DNA from 2 places in the Plantibacter sp. ME-Dv--P-095 genome. Region 2 is predicted to be linked to the other one. Evidence: predicted binding sites of a transcription regulator. Region 2 holds the regulator's gene; the other holds the start of a gene.
What was found. The regulator HrcA, encoded in region 2, represses chaperone genes, less so after heat shock. The targets are predictions, from matches to a motif close to TTNGCACTCGNNNNNNNCGAGTGCNAA.

Region 1: groL (chaperonin GroEL) is a predicted target of HrcA. The motif match lies at 5,770-5,796, and genes of this name have one in related genera.

What each region holds. Positions count from the first base shown of each region.
Region 1 covers NZ_JARVSB010000007.1:378,301-385,746, forward strand. Annotated here, with positions in the region: gene QRN26_RS11755 (ABC transporter ATP-binding protein) at 1-695, opposite strand, end outside; gene QRN26_RS11760 (thioredoxin domain-containing protein) at 952-1,911, shown strand; tRNA gene QRN26_RS11765 (tRNA-Thr) at 1,958-2,033, shown strand; gene QRN26_RS11770 (DMT family transporter) at 2,091-3,044, shown strand; gene QRN26_RS11775 (nitroreductase family protein) at 3,055-3,603, opposite strand; gene msrB (peptide-methionine (R)-S-oxide reductase MsrB) at 3,600-4,019, opposite strand; gene QRN26_RS11785 (DUF3263 domain-containing protein) at 4,242-4,544, shown strand; gene QRN26_RS11790 (LytR C-terminal domain-containing protein) at 4,566-5,138, shown strand; gene QRN26_RS11795 (cold-shock protein) at 5,426-5,629, shown strand; gene groL (chaperonin GroEL) at 5,834-7,446, shown strand, end outside.
Region 2 covers NZ_JARVSB010000004.1:435,469-442,914, forward strand. Annotated here, with positions in the region: gene lepA (translation elongation factor 4) at 76-1,926, shown strand; gene QRN26_RS07190 (DUF1990 domain-containing protein) at 1,923-2,567, shown strand; gene hemW (radical SAM family heme chaperone HemW) at 2,578-3,804, shown strand; gene QRN26_RS07200 (DUF4870 domain-containing protein) at 3,916-4,473, opposite strand; gene hrcA (heat-inducible transcriptional repressor HrcA) at 4,689-5,711, shown strand; gene dnaJ (molecular chaperone DnaJ) at 5,766-6,887, shown strand; gene QRN26_RS07215 (16S rRNA (uracil(1498)-N(3))-methyltransferase) at 6,889-7,446, shown strand, end outside.

The DNA of each region.
Region 1 (7,446 bases), on a different contig from region 2:
ACGAACACGTTGTTCGGCTTCTCGTACAGGTCGCGAGGCGTGCCGACCTGCTGCAGGATGCCGTCCTTCAGGACCGCGATCCGGTCGCCCATGGTGAGCGCCTCGGTCTGGTCGTGGGTGACGTAGACCGTGGTGACGCCGAGGCGACGCTGGAGCGACGCGATCTGGGTGCGGGTCTGGACGCGGAGCTTGGCGTCGAGGTTCGACAGTGGCTCGTCCATGAGGAAGACCTGCGGCTGGCGGACGATGGCGCGACCCATCGCGACACGCTGACGCTGACCACCGGAGAGCGCCTTCGGCTTGCGGGTCAGGTAGTCCTCGAGGTCGAGGAGCTTCGCGGCTTCGAGGACACGGGTGGCGCGCTCCTCCTTGCCGACGCCGGCGATCTTGAGCGCGAAGCCCATGTTCTCGGCGACGGTCATGTGCGGGTACAGCGCGTAGTTCTGGAACACCATCGCGATGTCGCGGTCCTTCGGCGGCACGTCGGTGACGTCGCGGTCGCCGATGAAGATGTGGCCGTCGTTGACCTCTTCGAGGCCGGCGAGCATGCGGAGCGAGGTGGACTTGCCACAGCCGGACGGGCCGACGAGGACGAGGAATTCGCCGTCGGCGACCTCGAGGTTCAGCTTGTCGACCGCGGGGCGGGTGCCGCCCGGGTAGAAACGGGTTGCATTGTCGAACGTCACAGACGCCATGGTTGTTCTCCTTCACCGGCAGGTACGTGCCGGACGATCCGTTGTGAATGGACGCGAGCCCGCCGACGATGGCCGACTCGCCGTTCCAGTATGCCATGGGCCCCTGGGAATGGAAGGGTGCCGGGTGGATCGGTCTCTCGGTGGACGCACAGCGTCCTCCCTGCCTGGTTTGGGCCTCTCCCAGGCGGCAGGTCTACGATTGATATGTTTGGCGCTGCTGGGTCTACGTAGCGCAATCCCCCCGAAACGAGGATCAATGTCTGGCGCTGGATCGCAGAACCGACCGACGAAGAACGAACGCCGCGACGCGGCCCGCGAGAAGGCACGCGTGCTGCGCGAGCAGCAGAAGCGGCGCGACCGCCGCAACCGCGTGCTGCTGCAGGGTGGCATCGTGCTCGGTGCGCTCGCGATCGTCGCCGCCGTGGCGATCATCATCGTGACGTCGATCAAGCCCGCCGGCCCCGTCCCGACGGCTGCGCAGAACGACGGGTTCACCGTCGGCGCGGGTCTGCAACTCGTCGGCGCGCCCGCCGACGCCCCGACGCCCACGCCGACCGCCACCGACGCGGCCGAGCCGGCACCGGCCGAGACACCCGCCGCAACGGAGACCCCGACGGCCGAGGGCGTCGAGATCTCCGTCTACCAGGACTTCCTGTGCCCCTACTGCGGCCAGTTCGAGACCACGAACGCCGAGCAGGTCAAGGGATGGCTCGAGGCCGGAGCGGCGACGTACACGGTGCACCCGCTCGCCACGCTGAGCAACCTGTCGCTCGGGACGCAGTACTCACTGCGTGCCTCGAACGCCGCGGCCTGCGTCGCGCAGTACTCGCCGAACGACTTCTTCTCCTTCAACACCGCGTTGTTCGAGAACCAGCCCAAGGAGAACACCGAGGGCCTGACCGACAAGGAGCTGAAGTCCATCGCGAAGGGCGTCATCTCCGGCGGTGAGAAGAAGATCAACGCCTGCATCGACGACGGCACCTACAAGTCCTGGGTGAAGGACTCGACCGACCGCGCCCGGAGTGGCCCGCTGCCCGGCACCGACGTCGCCAAGGTCGAGGGGACGCCCACCATCCTGGTGAACGGCAAGCAGTACACCGGCTCGCTGACCGACGCCGAGCAGTTCGCCGCGTTCGTGCTCGCCGTGTCCAGCGAGAGCTACTCGACCGACACCCCGTCGCCGAGCCCGAGCGAGTCGCCCGCGACCAACGGCTGATCCGTCGCCATCGTAGGATGGTCCAGACCGGGGTTCGCCCCTGTCGGCCGACGTGGCGCAATTGGTAGCGCAACGCTCTTGTAAAGCGTAGGTTACGGGTTCAAGTCCCGTCGTCGGCTCCAACCCAGAACCGCCCGTCAGCGCTGCTGGCGGGCGGTTCCGTGTGGAAGGAACCGTTCGTGAACCGCATCCCAGCATGGCTCGCACTCCTGATCGCCGTGGTCAGTGGCGCGTTCATCGCCGTCCAGGCCCGCTTGAACGGCGAGCTCGGCGCACGGCTCGGCGACGGCTTCACCGCCGCCGCGATCTCCTTCGGCGGCGGGCTGCTCATTCTGAGCATCGGGCTGGCCGTCTCCCGAACCGGGAGGCGGGGCCTGGAGACCGTGGCGACGGCGGTGCGTCGTCGCGAGATGCCGTGGTGGACGGTCCTCGGCGGGTGCGCAGGCGCATTCCTCGTGCTGTCGCAGGGGCTCACCGCGGCAGCGCTCGGGGTGGCCCTGTTCACCGTGGCGGTCGTCGCCGGCCAGACCGCGAGCGGCCTCGTGCTCGACCGCATCGGCTTCGGCCCGGGAGGCGTCGTCGGGTTCACCGTGCAGCGCGTCCTCGGGGCGGTCGTCGCCCTCGTCGCCGTCGGCGTCGCGGTCTCGGGAGAGCTCGGCGGGAGCATCCCGCTCGGCCTGCTCGTCCTGCCGCTGCTCGCGGGGATCGGGATCGGCTGGCAGCAGGCGGTCAACGGGCGGGTGAAGATGCGTGCGCAGAGCACGCTCGCGGCGACCTTCATCAACTTCATCGTCGGAACCGTCGTGCTCGTCGTGGCCGCTGTGCTGCACGCGCTGTTCGTCGCACCGCCCGGAGCGTTGCCGGGGGAGTGGTGGCTCTACCTCGGCGGACCGATCGGCTGCGTCTTCATCGCCGTGGCGGCGTTCCTCGTCCAGCACACGGGGGTGCTCATCCTCGGGCTCGGGACGGTCGCCGGTCAGACGTTGAGCGCGCTCGCCCTGGACGTCTTCCTGCCGACCGACGACAGCGGTGTCCACGTGTCCACCGTCGTCGGCACGCTGCTCGCGTTCGCGGCGGTGGCGATCGCATCGGCTCGGTTCCGCCGTCGACCCGCAGCGCCGGCCGGGTCCTGAACGGAGCGGATCACGGCATCCGGCTGAAGTGCGCCTTCGCGTTGCTCGTCTTCCGGCGCCCGGTCCGGCCGTTCCCCGGCTTGCCGCCGACGTAGAGCCACCCGAGGAGGTCTTCGCCCTTCTGCAGGCCGTGCGCTTTCCTGACGGCCTTCGCGCGGGTTGCGCCGCCGGTCCGCCAGAACACACCCCATCCGGCGTCGTCGAGCAGCAGGCTGATCATGTGGGCGACGCCGGAGGCCACGGCCTCCTGCTCCCAGGAGGCGACCTTCGACTTCTTCACGCTCACGACGACCGCGAGCAGCAGGGGAGCACGAAGGGGCTTCGTCGACGGCTTGGAATCGCCGTCCGCCTTCGCGAGCGCCCGGCCCAGCTTCACCCGGTCGTCACCCCTGAGGGCGATGACCCGCCACGGGCGCAGGGCTCCATGATCGGCCACGCGGCCGGCGGCGCCGATGATCTCCAGCAGCTCCTCGTCGCTCGGAGCGACGTCGGTGACCTTCGACCACGAACGCCGCCCGGCGACGGCGGCCAGGACGGGGCTCTCGGCGGGCTCCGTCACTCCGTCGGCTCAGCGGTGTCGGCTGCTGCGAAGTTGAGCGCGATGGAGTTCATGCAGTAGCGATCCCCGGTCGGCGTACCGAAGCCGTCGTCGAAGACGTGCCCCAGGTGGGATCCGCATGAGGCGCAGCGCACCTCGGTCCGGACCATGCCGAGCGTGCGGTCTTCGATCAACTGCACCGCGTCGGGGTTCACGGACTCGTAGAAGCTCGGCCAGCCGCAGCCGGAGTCGAACTTCGTCCCGCTCTTGAAGAGTTCGGCGTTGCAGGCGGCACAGGTGTACAGGCCGGCGCGCGACTCGTCGAGGAGTTCACCCGTCCAGGCCCGCTCGGTCGCCGCTCCGCGGAGGACCTGGTACTGCTCGGGCGTGAGTTCCTCGCGCCACTGCTCGTCGGTCTTCGACACGTCGTACGTCATGCTGCTCCATTCGTTCTCGGTCATCCTACGCGCGGGGCCGCGTCGTACCTGCGGCCTCCGACTTCCAGCTCAACACTTGGGAGTCGCTGATCCTTCCCGGTGAACGTGCCTCCTTGCCGGACCGGATGCGACTCGGTGACGCTCCGCTGAATAGACTGAGGAATCGTCCGGGCGGAGTCCTCCCGGGCTCGCGGCACGGTACCGATCAGGAGGGGGTCGAGCATGCAGCCTGCATCGCACACGCCCGACGGCGGCGACGCGTCGGTCCCTGCCCCGGGCCTCAGCGAACGCGAACGCGAGATCCTCGAGTTCGAGTCCCACTGGATGCGCCACGTCGGGGCGAAGGAGGCCGCCATCCGCGACCGCTTCGCGCTCTCGCCGACCCGCTATTATCAACTGCTCGGCGCGCTCATCGACTCGCCGTCCGCTCTCGCCCACGACCCCATGCTGATCAAGCGGCTGCAGCGCACCCGCGACGCCCGACTCTCGGCACGAGGAGCTTCAGCTCCACGTACCGACGGCTGAGCAGCTCACGGAGAACACACCATGGCTGAATCCTTCCCGCCCGACCGTTTCGACGAGGTCCCGGACCTCAAGCGCGTCGGCGCGCACCGTGCCCCGGCGCCGAAGGGGCGTGGCTGGATCGCTTTCCTGGTCGCCGTCGTGGCGACGTTGGTCCTCGTCGGGATCGGCACCTTCGCCCTGTTCGGGCTGAACGACCGCATCGACTTCTTCGGCGGTGCTGCCAGCCCGAGCGCGACGCCGACGCCCACGCCGACGCCCACGGAGGTGGCGCCCGTGGTCGATCCCGCGGCGAGCATCCTCGTCTTGAACGGGACGCCGACCGAGGGTCTGGCGGCATCGGCGGCGGCCGCGATCGCTGCCGCCGGGTTCACCCAGCAGATCCCGACGAGCGACGCGAGCACGGAGGACGTCACGGCGAGTGGCGTCTACTATCAGGACCCCTCGCAGGAGGGCGTGGCACGCGCCATCGCGAACGCGCTCGGCGGCATCCCGATCCAGATCACGGACCAGTACGCGATCCCGGTCGAGGAGGGCGAGGCTCCCGTCCTCCGCATCGTCGTCGTGGTCGGCGCCGACTACCAGCCGGCCGCCTGAGCGCAGCGTCCCCGCCGGACCTCGTCGGCTCGTCGGACCGGCCTGTGTTTCCGGGGTGTTTCCTCCATGTTGAGTTGTCGTAATACTCCGCGACGATTGTCGATTTCGGGGTGATCCGGGACACCGCCCCGGATTAGGATCTGGAATTGGCCGCTCATCCCGTCCCGTCTCGACTCGCCCCTGAGTCCGTTTTGGCGCAGGGTGGCCGCCGGGGTCCCGACTCCGGACGGCAGGTCCGGGTTCGGCAGCAGCCGACGCCTGTGAGCACGCAGCAATGGGAGTATGAAATGGCGAACGGAACCGTCAAGTGGTTCAACGCTGAGAAGGGCTTCGGCTTCATCACGGTCGACGAGGGTGGACAGGACGTCTTCGTCCACTACTCGGCGATCGACATGAGCGGCTACAAGTCCTTGGAAGAGGGCCAGGCGGTCGTCTTCGAGGTCGGCACCGGAGCGAAGGGGCCCCAGGCCGAGGCCGTCCGATTGGCGTAAGCACCCATCGGACACGGGATTCCTGCGACGCCGCCCACTCCGGTGGGCGGCGTCGTTCGTCGTCTCCGGGCCGTTCCCGGGAGTTCGCTCAGGGCGCTGACGCTCACTTGCACTCCCACCCCCTGAGTGCCAGAATCGACTTAGCACTCGTACTCATTGAGTGCTAAAAACGTTCATGACGTCCGGGAGGGACGAAAAACACACATGGCTAAGATCATTGCTTTCGACGAGGAGGCCCGTCGCGGCCTCGAGCGTGGACTGAACATTCTTGCTGACACGGTCAAGGTCACCCTTGGGCCGCGCGGTCGCAACGTCGTCCTCGAGAAGAAGTGGGGCGCCCCCACGATCACCAACGACGGCGTGTCCATCGCCAAGGAGATCGAACTCGACGACCCGTACGAGAAGATCGGCGCGGAGCTCGTCAAGGAGGTCGCCAAGAAGACCGATGACGTCGCCGGCGACGGCACCACCACCGCCACCGTGTTGGCTCAGGCGCTCGTGCGCGAGGGCCTCCGCAACGTCGCCGCAGGCGCCGACCCCATCAGCCTCAAGCGCGGCATCGAGAAGGCCGTCGAGGCCGTCACGGTCGAGCTCATCGCCAACGCGAAGGAGGTGGAGACCAAGGAGGAGATCGCTGCGACCGCTTCCATCTCCGCCGGCGACACCACCATCGGCGAGATCATCGCCGAGGCGATCGACAAGGTCGGCAAGGAAGGCGTCGTCACCGTCGAGGAGTCGAACACCTTCGGCACCGAGCTCGAGCTCACCGAGGGCATGCGCTTCGACAAGGGTTACCTGTCGCAGTACTTCGTGACCGACCCCGACCGCCAGGAAGCGGTGTTCGAGGACCCCTACATCCTCATCGCCAACCAGAAGATCTCCGCGATCAAGGACCTCCTGCCGATCGTCGACCAGGTCATCCAGTCGGGCAAGCAGCTCCTCATCATCGCCGAGGACGTCGACGGCGAAGCACTCGCGACGCTCGTCGTGAACAAGATCCGTGGCATCTTCAAGTCCGTCGCCGTCAAGGCTCCGGGCTTCGGCGACCGCCGCAAGGCGCAGCTGCAGGACATCGCCATCCTCACCGGTGGTCAGGTCATCTCCGAGGAGGTCGGCCTCAAGCTCGAGACCGTCACCCTCGACCTCCTCGGCCGCGCCCGCAAGGTCGTCATCACCAAGGATGAGACCACCATCGTCGAAGGTGCCGGCGACGCCGAGGCCATCGCCGGTCGTGTGTCCCAGATCCGCAAGGAGATCGACAACACGGACAGCGACTACGACCGCGAGAAGCTCCAGGAGCGTCTCGCCAAGCTCGCGGGCGGTGTCGCGGTCATCAAGGCCGGTGCAGCGACCGAGGTCGAGCTCAAGGAGCGCAAGCACCGCATCGAGGACGCCGTCCGCAACGCGAAGGCTGCCGTCGAAGAGGGCATCGTCGCCGGTGGTGGCGTCGCCCTGATCCAGGCCGGCAAGACCGCCTTCGAGAAGCTCGAGCTCGTCGGAGACGAGGCGACCGGTGCGAACATCGTCAAGGTCGCCATCGACGCTCCGCTCAAGCAGATCGCGCTGAACGCCGGCCTCGAGCCCGGTGTCGTGGCCGACAAGGTCCGCAACCTGCCCGTCGGACACGGCCTCAACGCCGCGACCGGCGAGTACGTCGACATGCTCGCAGCCGGCATCAACGACCCGGTGAAGGTCACGCGCTCCGCGCTGCTCAACGCAGCGTCGATCGCCGGCCTGTTCCTCACCACCGAGGCCGTCGTCGCCGACAAGCCGGAGAAGAACCCGGCTCCGGCCGGCGACCCGACCGGTGGCATGGA
Region 2 (7,446 bases):
GGTACCGCAGCGCGGGTGCTCTCCGCCGTGGGACAATGAGGGTTGCCCGATTCCACCCCTGACCCCGAGGAACGCGTGAGCCCCCAAGCAGTGAAGGCCCTCGAGCCGGCATCGACCGACCCGGCGTTCATCCGGAACTTCTGCATCATCGCCCACATCGACCACGGCAAGTCGACGCTGGCGGACCGCATGCTGCAGATCACGGGTGTGGTGTCGGACCGCGACATGCGGGCGCAGTACCTCGACCGCATGGACATCGAGCGCGAGCGTGGCATCACGATCAAGAGCCAGGCCGTCCGGATGCCGTGGTCGTTGAACGGTGAGACCTTCGCGCTCAACATGATCGACACCCCCGGGCACGTGGACTTCACCTACGAGGTCTCCCGATCGCTCGCCGCCTGCGAGGGCGCGATCCTCCTCGTCGACGCCGCGCAGGGTATCGAGGCGCAGACGCTCGCGAACCTCTACCTGGCGCTTGAGAACGATCTCGAGATCATCCCGGTGCTCAACAAGATCGACCTGCCGGCCGCGGACCCCGACAAGTACGCTAAGGAACTCGCCAGCCTGATCGGTGGTCGACCGGAGGACGTGTTGCGCGTCTCCGGCAAGACGGGCATGGGCGTCGAGGAACTCCTCGACCGGGTGGTCGGCCGCATCCCGAACCCCACCGGCGACCCGGACGCACCGACGCGCGCCATGATCTTCGACTCCGTCTACGACACCTACCGCGGCGTCGTGACCTACGTCCGGATGATCGACGGCCAGCTGAGTCCACGCGAGCGCATCCAGATGATGTCGACCCGCGCCGTACACGACCTCCTCGAGATCGGCGTCAGCTCACCGGAGCCGACGCCCACCAAGGGGCTGGGCGTCGGTGAGGTCGGCTACCTCATCACTGGCGTGAAGGACGTCCGGCAGTCGAAGGTCGGCGACACCGTGACGACGGCGGTCAAGCCGGCGACGGACGCCCTGCCCGGCTACACGGATCCGAAGCCGATGGTGTTCTCCGGTCTGTATCCGATCGACGGCAGCGACTACCCGATCCTGCGCGACGCGCTCGACAAATTGAAGCTCTCCGACGCCTCGCTGAACTACGAGCCGGAGACCTCGGTCGCCCTCGGCTTCGGGTTCCGCGTCGGTTTCCTCGGGCTGCTGCACCTCGAGATCGTCACCGAGCGGCTCCAGCGCGAGTTCGACCTCGACCTCATCGCCACGGCCCCGTCGGTCACCTACGAGGTGAAGACCGAGGACAAGCAGGTCGTCACCGTCACGAACCCGAGTGAGTTCCCGTCGGGCAAGATCCTCGAGGTCTCCGAGCCCATGGTGAAGGTGGGCATCCTCGCGCCGAAGGACTATGTCGGCACCATCATGGAGCTCTGCCAGAGCCGCCGTGGCGCGCTCCTCGGCATGGAGTACCTGGGCGAGGACCGCGTCGAACTCCGGTACACGATGCCGCTCGGTGAGATCGTCTTCGACTTCTTCGACCACCTGAAGAGCCGCACGCAGGGCTACGCCTCGCTCGACTACGAGCCCTCCGGCCAGCAGGCCGCGGATCTCGTGAAGGTCGACATCCTGCTCCAGGGCGATCAGGTCGACGCGTTCAGTGCCATCGTGCACCGCGAGAAGGCTTATGCCTACGGCGTGCTCATGACCGAGCGGCTGAAGAAGCTGATCCCTCGGCAGCAGTTCGAGGTCCCGATCCAGGCGGCGATCGGTGCGCGCATCATCGCCCGCGAGTCCGTCCGTGCGATGCGCAAGGACGTCCTGGCCAAGTGCTACGGCGGTGACATCACCCGCAAGCGGAAGCTCCTCGAGAAGCAGAAGGAGGGCAAGAAGCGTATGAAGATGGTCGGCAAGGTCGAGGTGCCCCAGGAGGCGTTCATCGCGGCGCTCTCCGGGGACGTCGAGACGAAGGACAAGAAGTGACCGCCCGACGCAGTTCGTTCGAGGACGAGGCCGTCGACTACGCGGCGGTCGGCGCGACGCAGCGCAGCGACCTCATGCAGTACCCGCCGGAGGGCTACGTGCCCTCGGAGGACGAGTTCCGACTCGGCAGCGGGGAGGAACGGTTCGCCCTGGCGACCACGGCGCTGCTCACCTGGGGACTGCACCGGGCGAGCGGCGTCGAGATCACCGACGTGCACCCGGGGACGGGCGTGCAATACGGCGGCATCGCCTTCGCGGAGGACGGCACCCCGCTGGAGCCGATCGAGACGCACGAGGAGCAGCGGTTCGCCGAGGACGGTACGCCGTTCATCACGCCGGGAACGACGGTCGTGTTCGCGGGTGCCGTCGGCGGGGAACCGCTCGCGGGCCCGCACCGGGTCATCTCGGTGACCGAGGAGCCGGGGCACGTCAGCCTGGCCATCGGCACGATGGACGGCGACCCCGAGAGCGGCGAGCAGTCCTTCACGATCGAACAGCGTGAGGACGACTCCGTCTGGATCGTGGTGCGCTCCTTCTTCCGCCCGACGAAGGGCGCCGCGAAGCTCGTCGGCTCGAAGCGCCGTCGGAAGACCATGAACGACGCCTACCTGCGCGCACTCCTGCCGTCGCGCGGCCTCTGAGCGACGGATCGTGCCGAGCGCGCTTCCCCTCGCCGATCCGGCGCCGTCCGACGGGCTGCTGCCGGAGTCGGCCGCCGTCGGTGCCCACGAGCGTGCGTTCGGTGTCTACCTGCACGTGCCGTTCTGCCGGGTGCGCTGCGGGTACTGCGACTTCAACACCTACACGTCGACGGAACTCCGCGGCGCGAAACAGTCCGACTACGCCGACGAGGCGGTGGCCGAGATCCGCTTCGGACGCGGCGTGCTGGAGGCGTCCGGCGTCCCCGACCGCGAGGTCTCCACAGTCTTCTTCGGGGGAGGCACCCCGACCCTGCTGCCGGCGGACGACCTGGTCCGCATGCTGCGTGGTGTGACCGACTCCTTCGTCCTCGCGCCCGGCGCCGAGGTGACGACGGAGGCGAACCCGGATTCCGTCGACGCCGCGTACCTCCAGACGCTGGCGGACGCCGGCTTCACCCGCGTCTCGTTCGGCATGCAGTCTGCGGTGCCGAGCGTCCTGGCGACGCTCGAACGAACGCACGACCCGGCCCGGGTGCCGCTAGTGGTGCAGTGGGCGCGCGACGCCGGTCTCGGCGTCAGCCTCGACCTCATCTACGGGACGCCGGGGGAGACGCTCGCCGACTGGCGGGTCTCACTCGAGACCGCCATCGCCTGCGCCCCAGACCATGTGTCGGCCTATTCGCTCATCGTCGAGCCCGGCACGAAGCTCGCCCGCCAGATCCGTTCCGGCGTGGTCGGCACGCCCGACGAGGATCTGCAGGCCGACATGTACGAGCTCGCCGACGACCTCCTGACCGCAGCCGGATACGGCTGGTACGAGGTCAGCAACTGGGCCACGTCCGACGCTCACCGCTCCCGGCACAACCTGTCCTACTGGACGGGTGAGGACTGGTGGGGTGTCGGTCCCGGCTCCCACAGCCACGTCGGCGGGGTGCGCTGGTGGAACGTCAAGCACCCGGCGGCCTACGCCCAGCGCATCGCGGCTGACGAGTCGCCCGCCGCCGGTCGCGAGACCCTCGACGACGAGACCCGCGAACTCGAACGCATCCTGTTGCTCACCCGGACGCGCGACGGCATCCCGATCCGCACCCTCGCCCCCGAGGCGCGAACCGCCGTCGCGGGGCTCATCGCCGAGGAGCTCGTCGATGCGCGGCAGGCGCTCCTCGGCCGCCTCGAGCTCACGCGACGCGGTCGACTCCTCGCCGACGCCGTCGTCCGTCGACTCGTCGGCGACTGACGCGGTCCGGGCGCGTCCCGGCCGGGAGACCGTCGGACGGCGTCAGACCGCCGGAAGACCGACAGCCCCGACCGGCGGACCGGACGGGGCTGTCGAGTGGGGCTCGGAGGATCAGGCCTTGATGAACTGGATCGTGAGCGGGTAGCTGTACAGCTCGCCCTTGTTCGCCTTGATCGCGGCGATGATGCTGAAGACGATCACGACGATGTACACGGCGATGATGACGAGGATGCCGACCACGACGATCGTGAGGATCGAGCCGACCACGAGCGCGATCAGCATCGTCAACTGGAAGTTGAGCGCGGTGAGCGTGTGGGCCTTGATGAACGGCCCGCGGTCCTTGAGCGCCAGGTAGCCGATCAGCGGCGGGATGAACCCGAAGAAGATCCCACCGATGTGGATGAGGGTCGACCAGAGCTTCTCGTCGGACGGGCTCATGGGCTGCGCGACGGGGTAGGGCTGCTGGTACTGCGGAGCGCCGGCGGGCGGCGGCGGGTAGGAACCGGCACCGGGCGGCGGCGGCGCGTAGCCACCGGCGGGCGGCGGCGGGTAGGAGCCTGCCGGCGGCTGGTGAGGAGCTGCGGGCGGGGGCGTCGCGCCGTCTCCTGCAGGCGGAACCGACCCGCCCTTGGCAGGGTCGACGGGCGGTTGAGCGTTCGGATCGGACATCTTCGCACCTTTCACGGAGAGTGATATTCAATTGGTCCAGCAGAGCGTATCGCACCAGGTGTCGCGGAAACGGGACCCACGCCTGTCGCCAACGGTATTCCTGGGCCGCCACGGCGCGCAAGGGATGCCTTCCGGTGGGCCGCGATATGATTGGCAGTCAGGGTGTTCGAGTGCTGACGGTCGGTGTTCGGCGGAGACGAGGAGAGGGGTTCGCCATGGTGTCGGATCGCGGTCTCGAGGTCCTCCGGGTCATCGTCCAGGACTACGTCGCGTCGCGTGAGCCGGTCGGATCGAAGACGATCGTCGATCGTCACTCCTTCGGCGTCTCGGCGGCCACCATCCGGAACGACATGGCCCAGCTCGAGGACGAGGAGCTCATCGCCGCGCCCCACACCTCCTCGGGGCGCGTCCCGACGGACAAGGGCTACCGCATGTTCGTCGACCACCTCGCCGACCGGCGTCCCCTGAACAATGCACAACGGACGGCGATCGAGACGTTCCTCGGCGCCTCCGGCGACCTCGACGAGGTGCTCCACCGCACGGTGAGGCTCCTGTCGCAACTCACGAACCAGGTCGCGCTCGTCCAGTACCCCATGTTCTCCCGTGCCCGCGTCCGGCACCTCGAGCTCGTGAGCGTCACGCCGAACCGGGTGCTCGCCGTCATCATCCTCGACAACGGCCGGGTGGAGCAGCGTCTCATCGAGACGGAGCGGCCGGTCGACGACGACCTCATCGCGCGCCTCCGCGGTGCGTGCAACGAGGCGGTCGCCGGACGCCCCCTCCTCGACGCCCACGACGCCCTCGGCGACGTCCCCGACACGATCGCCGAACTCGACCGGTCCTCGGCGGTCCGCATCGTCGACGCGGTGCGCGAGCAGCTCTCGGCCCAGCGCCAGGACCGCCTCGTGATGGCGGGCGCCGCGAACCTCGCTCGCACGGAGGACGACTTCCCGGGCAGCATCTACCCGGTGCTCGACGCGATCGAGCAGCAGGTGGTCCTCCTCAGACTCTTCGGCGAGATGGAGTCGGAGCGGGACGGGGTCGTCGCCAGCATCGGGCGGGAGAACGCGTCGTTCGGCCTCGAGACGACGAGTGTCGTCGCGGGGAACTACCGTTCCTCTGGTGGCGAAATCGCCCGCCTCGGCGTGCTCGGCCCCACGAGAATGGACTACGCGAGCAACATGGCGGCGGTCCGAGCCGTCGCCAGATACCTCTCGCGCATCCTCGACGCCGAGTGACGCCTCCTCGTCGCGTCCACCAACACCTTCCGCACCTCGAACGAAAGGCCCTCAGTGGCTGACTACCCCGACCACTACGCAGCCCTCGGCGTCGCCAAGGAGGCGACGCCCGAAGAGATCAAGAAGGCCTACCGCCGCCTCGCGCGCGAGCTGCACCCCGACGTCAACCCGGGATCCGACGCCTCGGAACGGTTCAAGGAGGTCACGCACGCCTACGACGTGCTCAGTGACCCCAAGCAGCGCCAGCAGTACGACCTGGGTCCGCAGGCGGGTGGGTTCGGTGGCGGCGACGCCGGCTTCAGTGGGTTCGGCGACATCTTCGACACCTTCTTCGGCGGTGGCGGCCAGCAGCGCGGCCCGAAGTCGCGTCGCTCGCGCGGCGAGGACGCCCTCCTCCGCGTCGAGCTCGACCTCGACGAGGTCATCTTCGGCACCCACCGCGACCTCGAGGTCGACACCGCGGTGCTCTGCGGCACCTGCAACGGCTCCTGCTGCCAGCCGGGCACCTCGCCGGTCACCTGCGACATCTGCCACGGCACCGGTTCCATCCAGCGCGCCGTCCGCTCGCTGCTCGGGAACGTCATGACCTCGGCACCCTGCGGCACCTGCCGTGGCTACGGGACGATCATCGCGACCCCGTGTGTCACCTGCCAGGGGCAGGGACGCCTTCGCGCCCGTCGCACCGTGTCGGTCGACATCCCGGCCGGTGTCGACACCGGTCTGCGGCTGCAGATGCCCGGGAGCGGCGAGGTCGGTCCGGCCGGAGGCCCCAACGGCGACCTCTACCTCGAGATGAAGGTCAAGCACCACGACGTCTTCAGCCGCGACGGCGACGACCTGCTGTGCACGCTGGAGGTCCCGATGACGGACGCCATCTTCGGGCGCCACGTCACGGTCCACGCACTCGACGGAGACGTCGAGGTGGAACTGCGTCCGGGCGTCCAGAGTTCCGAGGTCATCACGGTCAAGGACCGCGGCGTGACCCGGCTCCGCGGCAACAGTCGCGGCGATCTCAAGATCGGCGTCCAGGTCGTCACCCCGACCAAGCTCGACCACCGCGAGCGGGAACTCATCAAGAGCTTCGCCTCGGGCAGGCGTCAGGGTCCTCCTGCGCTGGCGCAGTTCCAGCAGGGCCTGTTCGCGAAGATCCGCGACCGTTTCCACGGCGTCGGTTGAGATGAGCTCGCTGTACGTCCGCGAGGACCTCGAATCGACCGGCGTCGGCGACTCGGTCACCCTCCGGGGGCCGGAGGCGAAGCACGCCGTGTCGGTCAGCCGATTGCGGGTGGGGGAGACGACGTCGATCGGCAACGGTCGCGGACTGATCGCCACGGGAACCGTCGTCCGGAGCGAACCGGGCGAGCTCGAGATGCGCGTCGAGTCGGTGGTCGTGCATCCGGAGAACCGTCCGGCACTCGTGCTCGTGCAGGCGCTGGCCAAGGGCGATCGCGACGAACTCGCCATCCAGGCGGCGACCGAGCTCGGGGTCGACCGGATCATCCCTTGGGGTGCTGAGCGCAGCATCTCCCGCTGGCAGGGCGAGAAGGCGAGCAAGGGCCGAGCCCGCTGGCAGCTGATCGTGCGCGAGGCGGCCAAGCAGTCGATCCGCGCCCGGGTGCCCGAGGTGTCCGAGGTCGTCGACGCGCGTGGCCTCGCCGCCCATGCCGACGGACGGACCGTACTCGTCCTGGAGCCCACGGCCGCGCTCAGCCTGACGGACCTCGACCCGTCGACC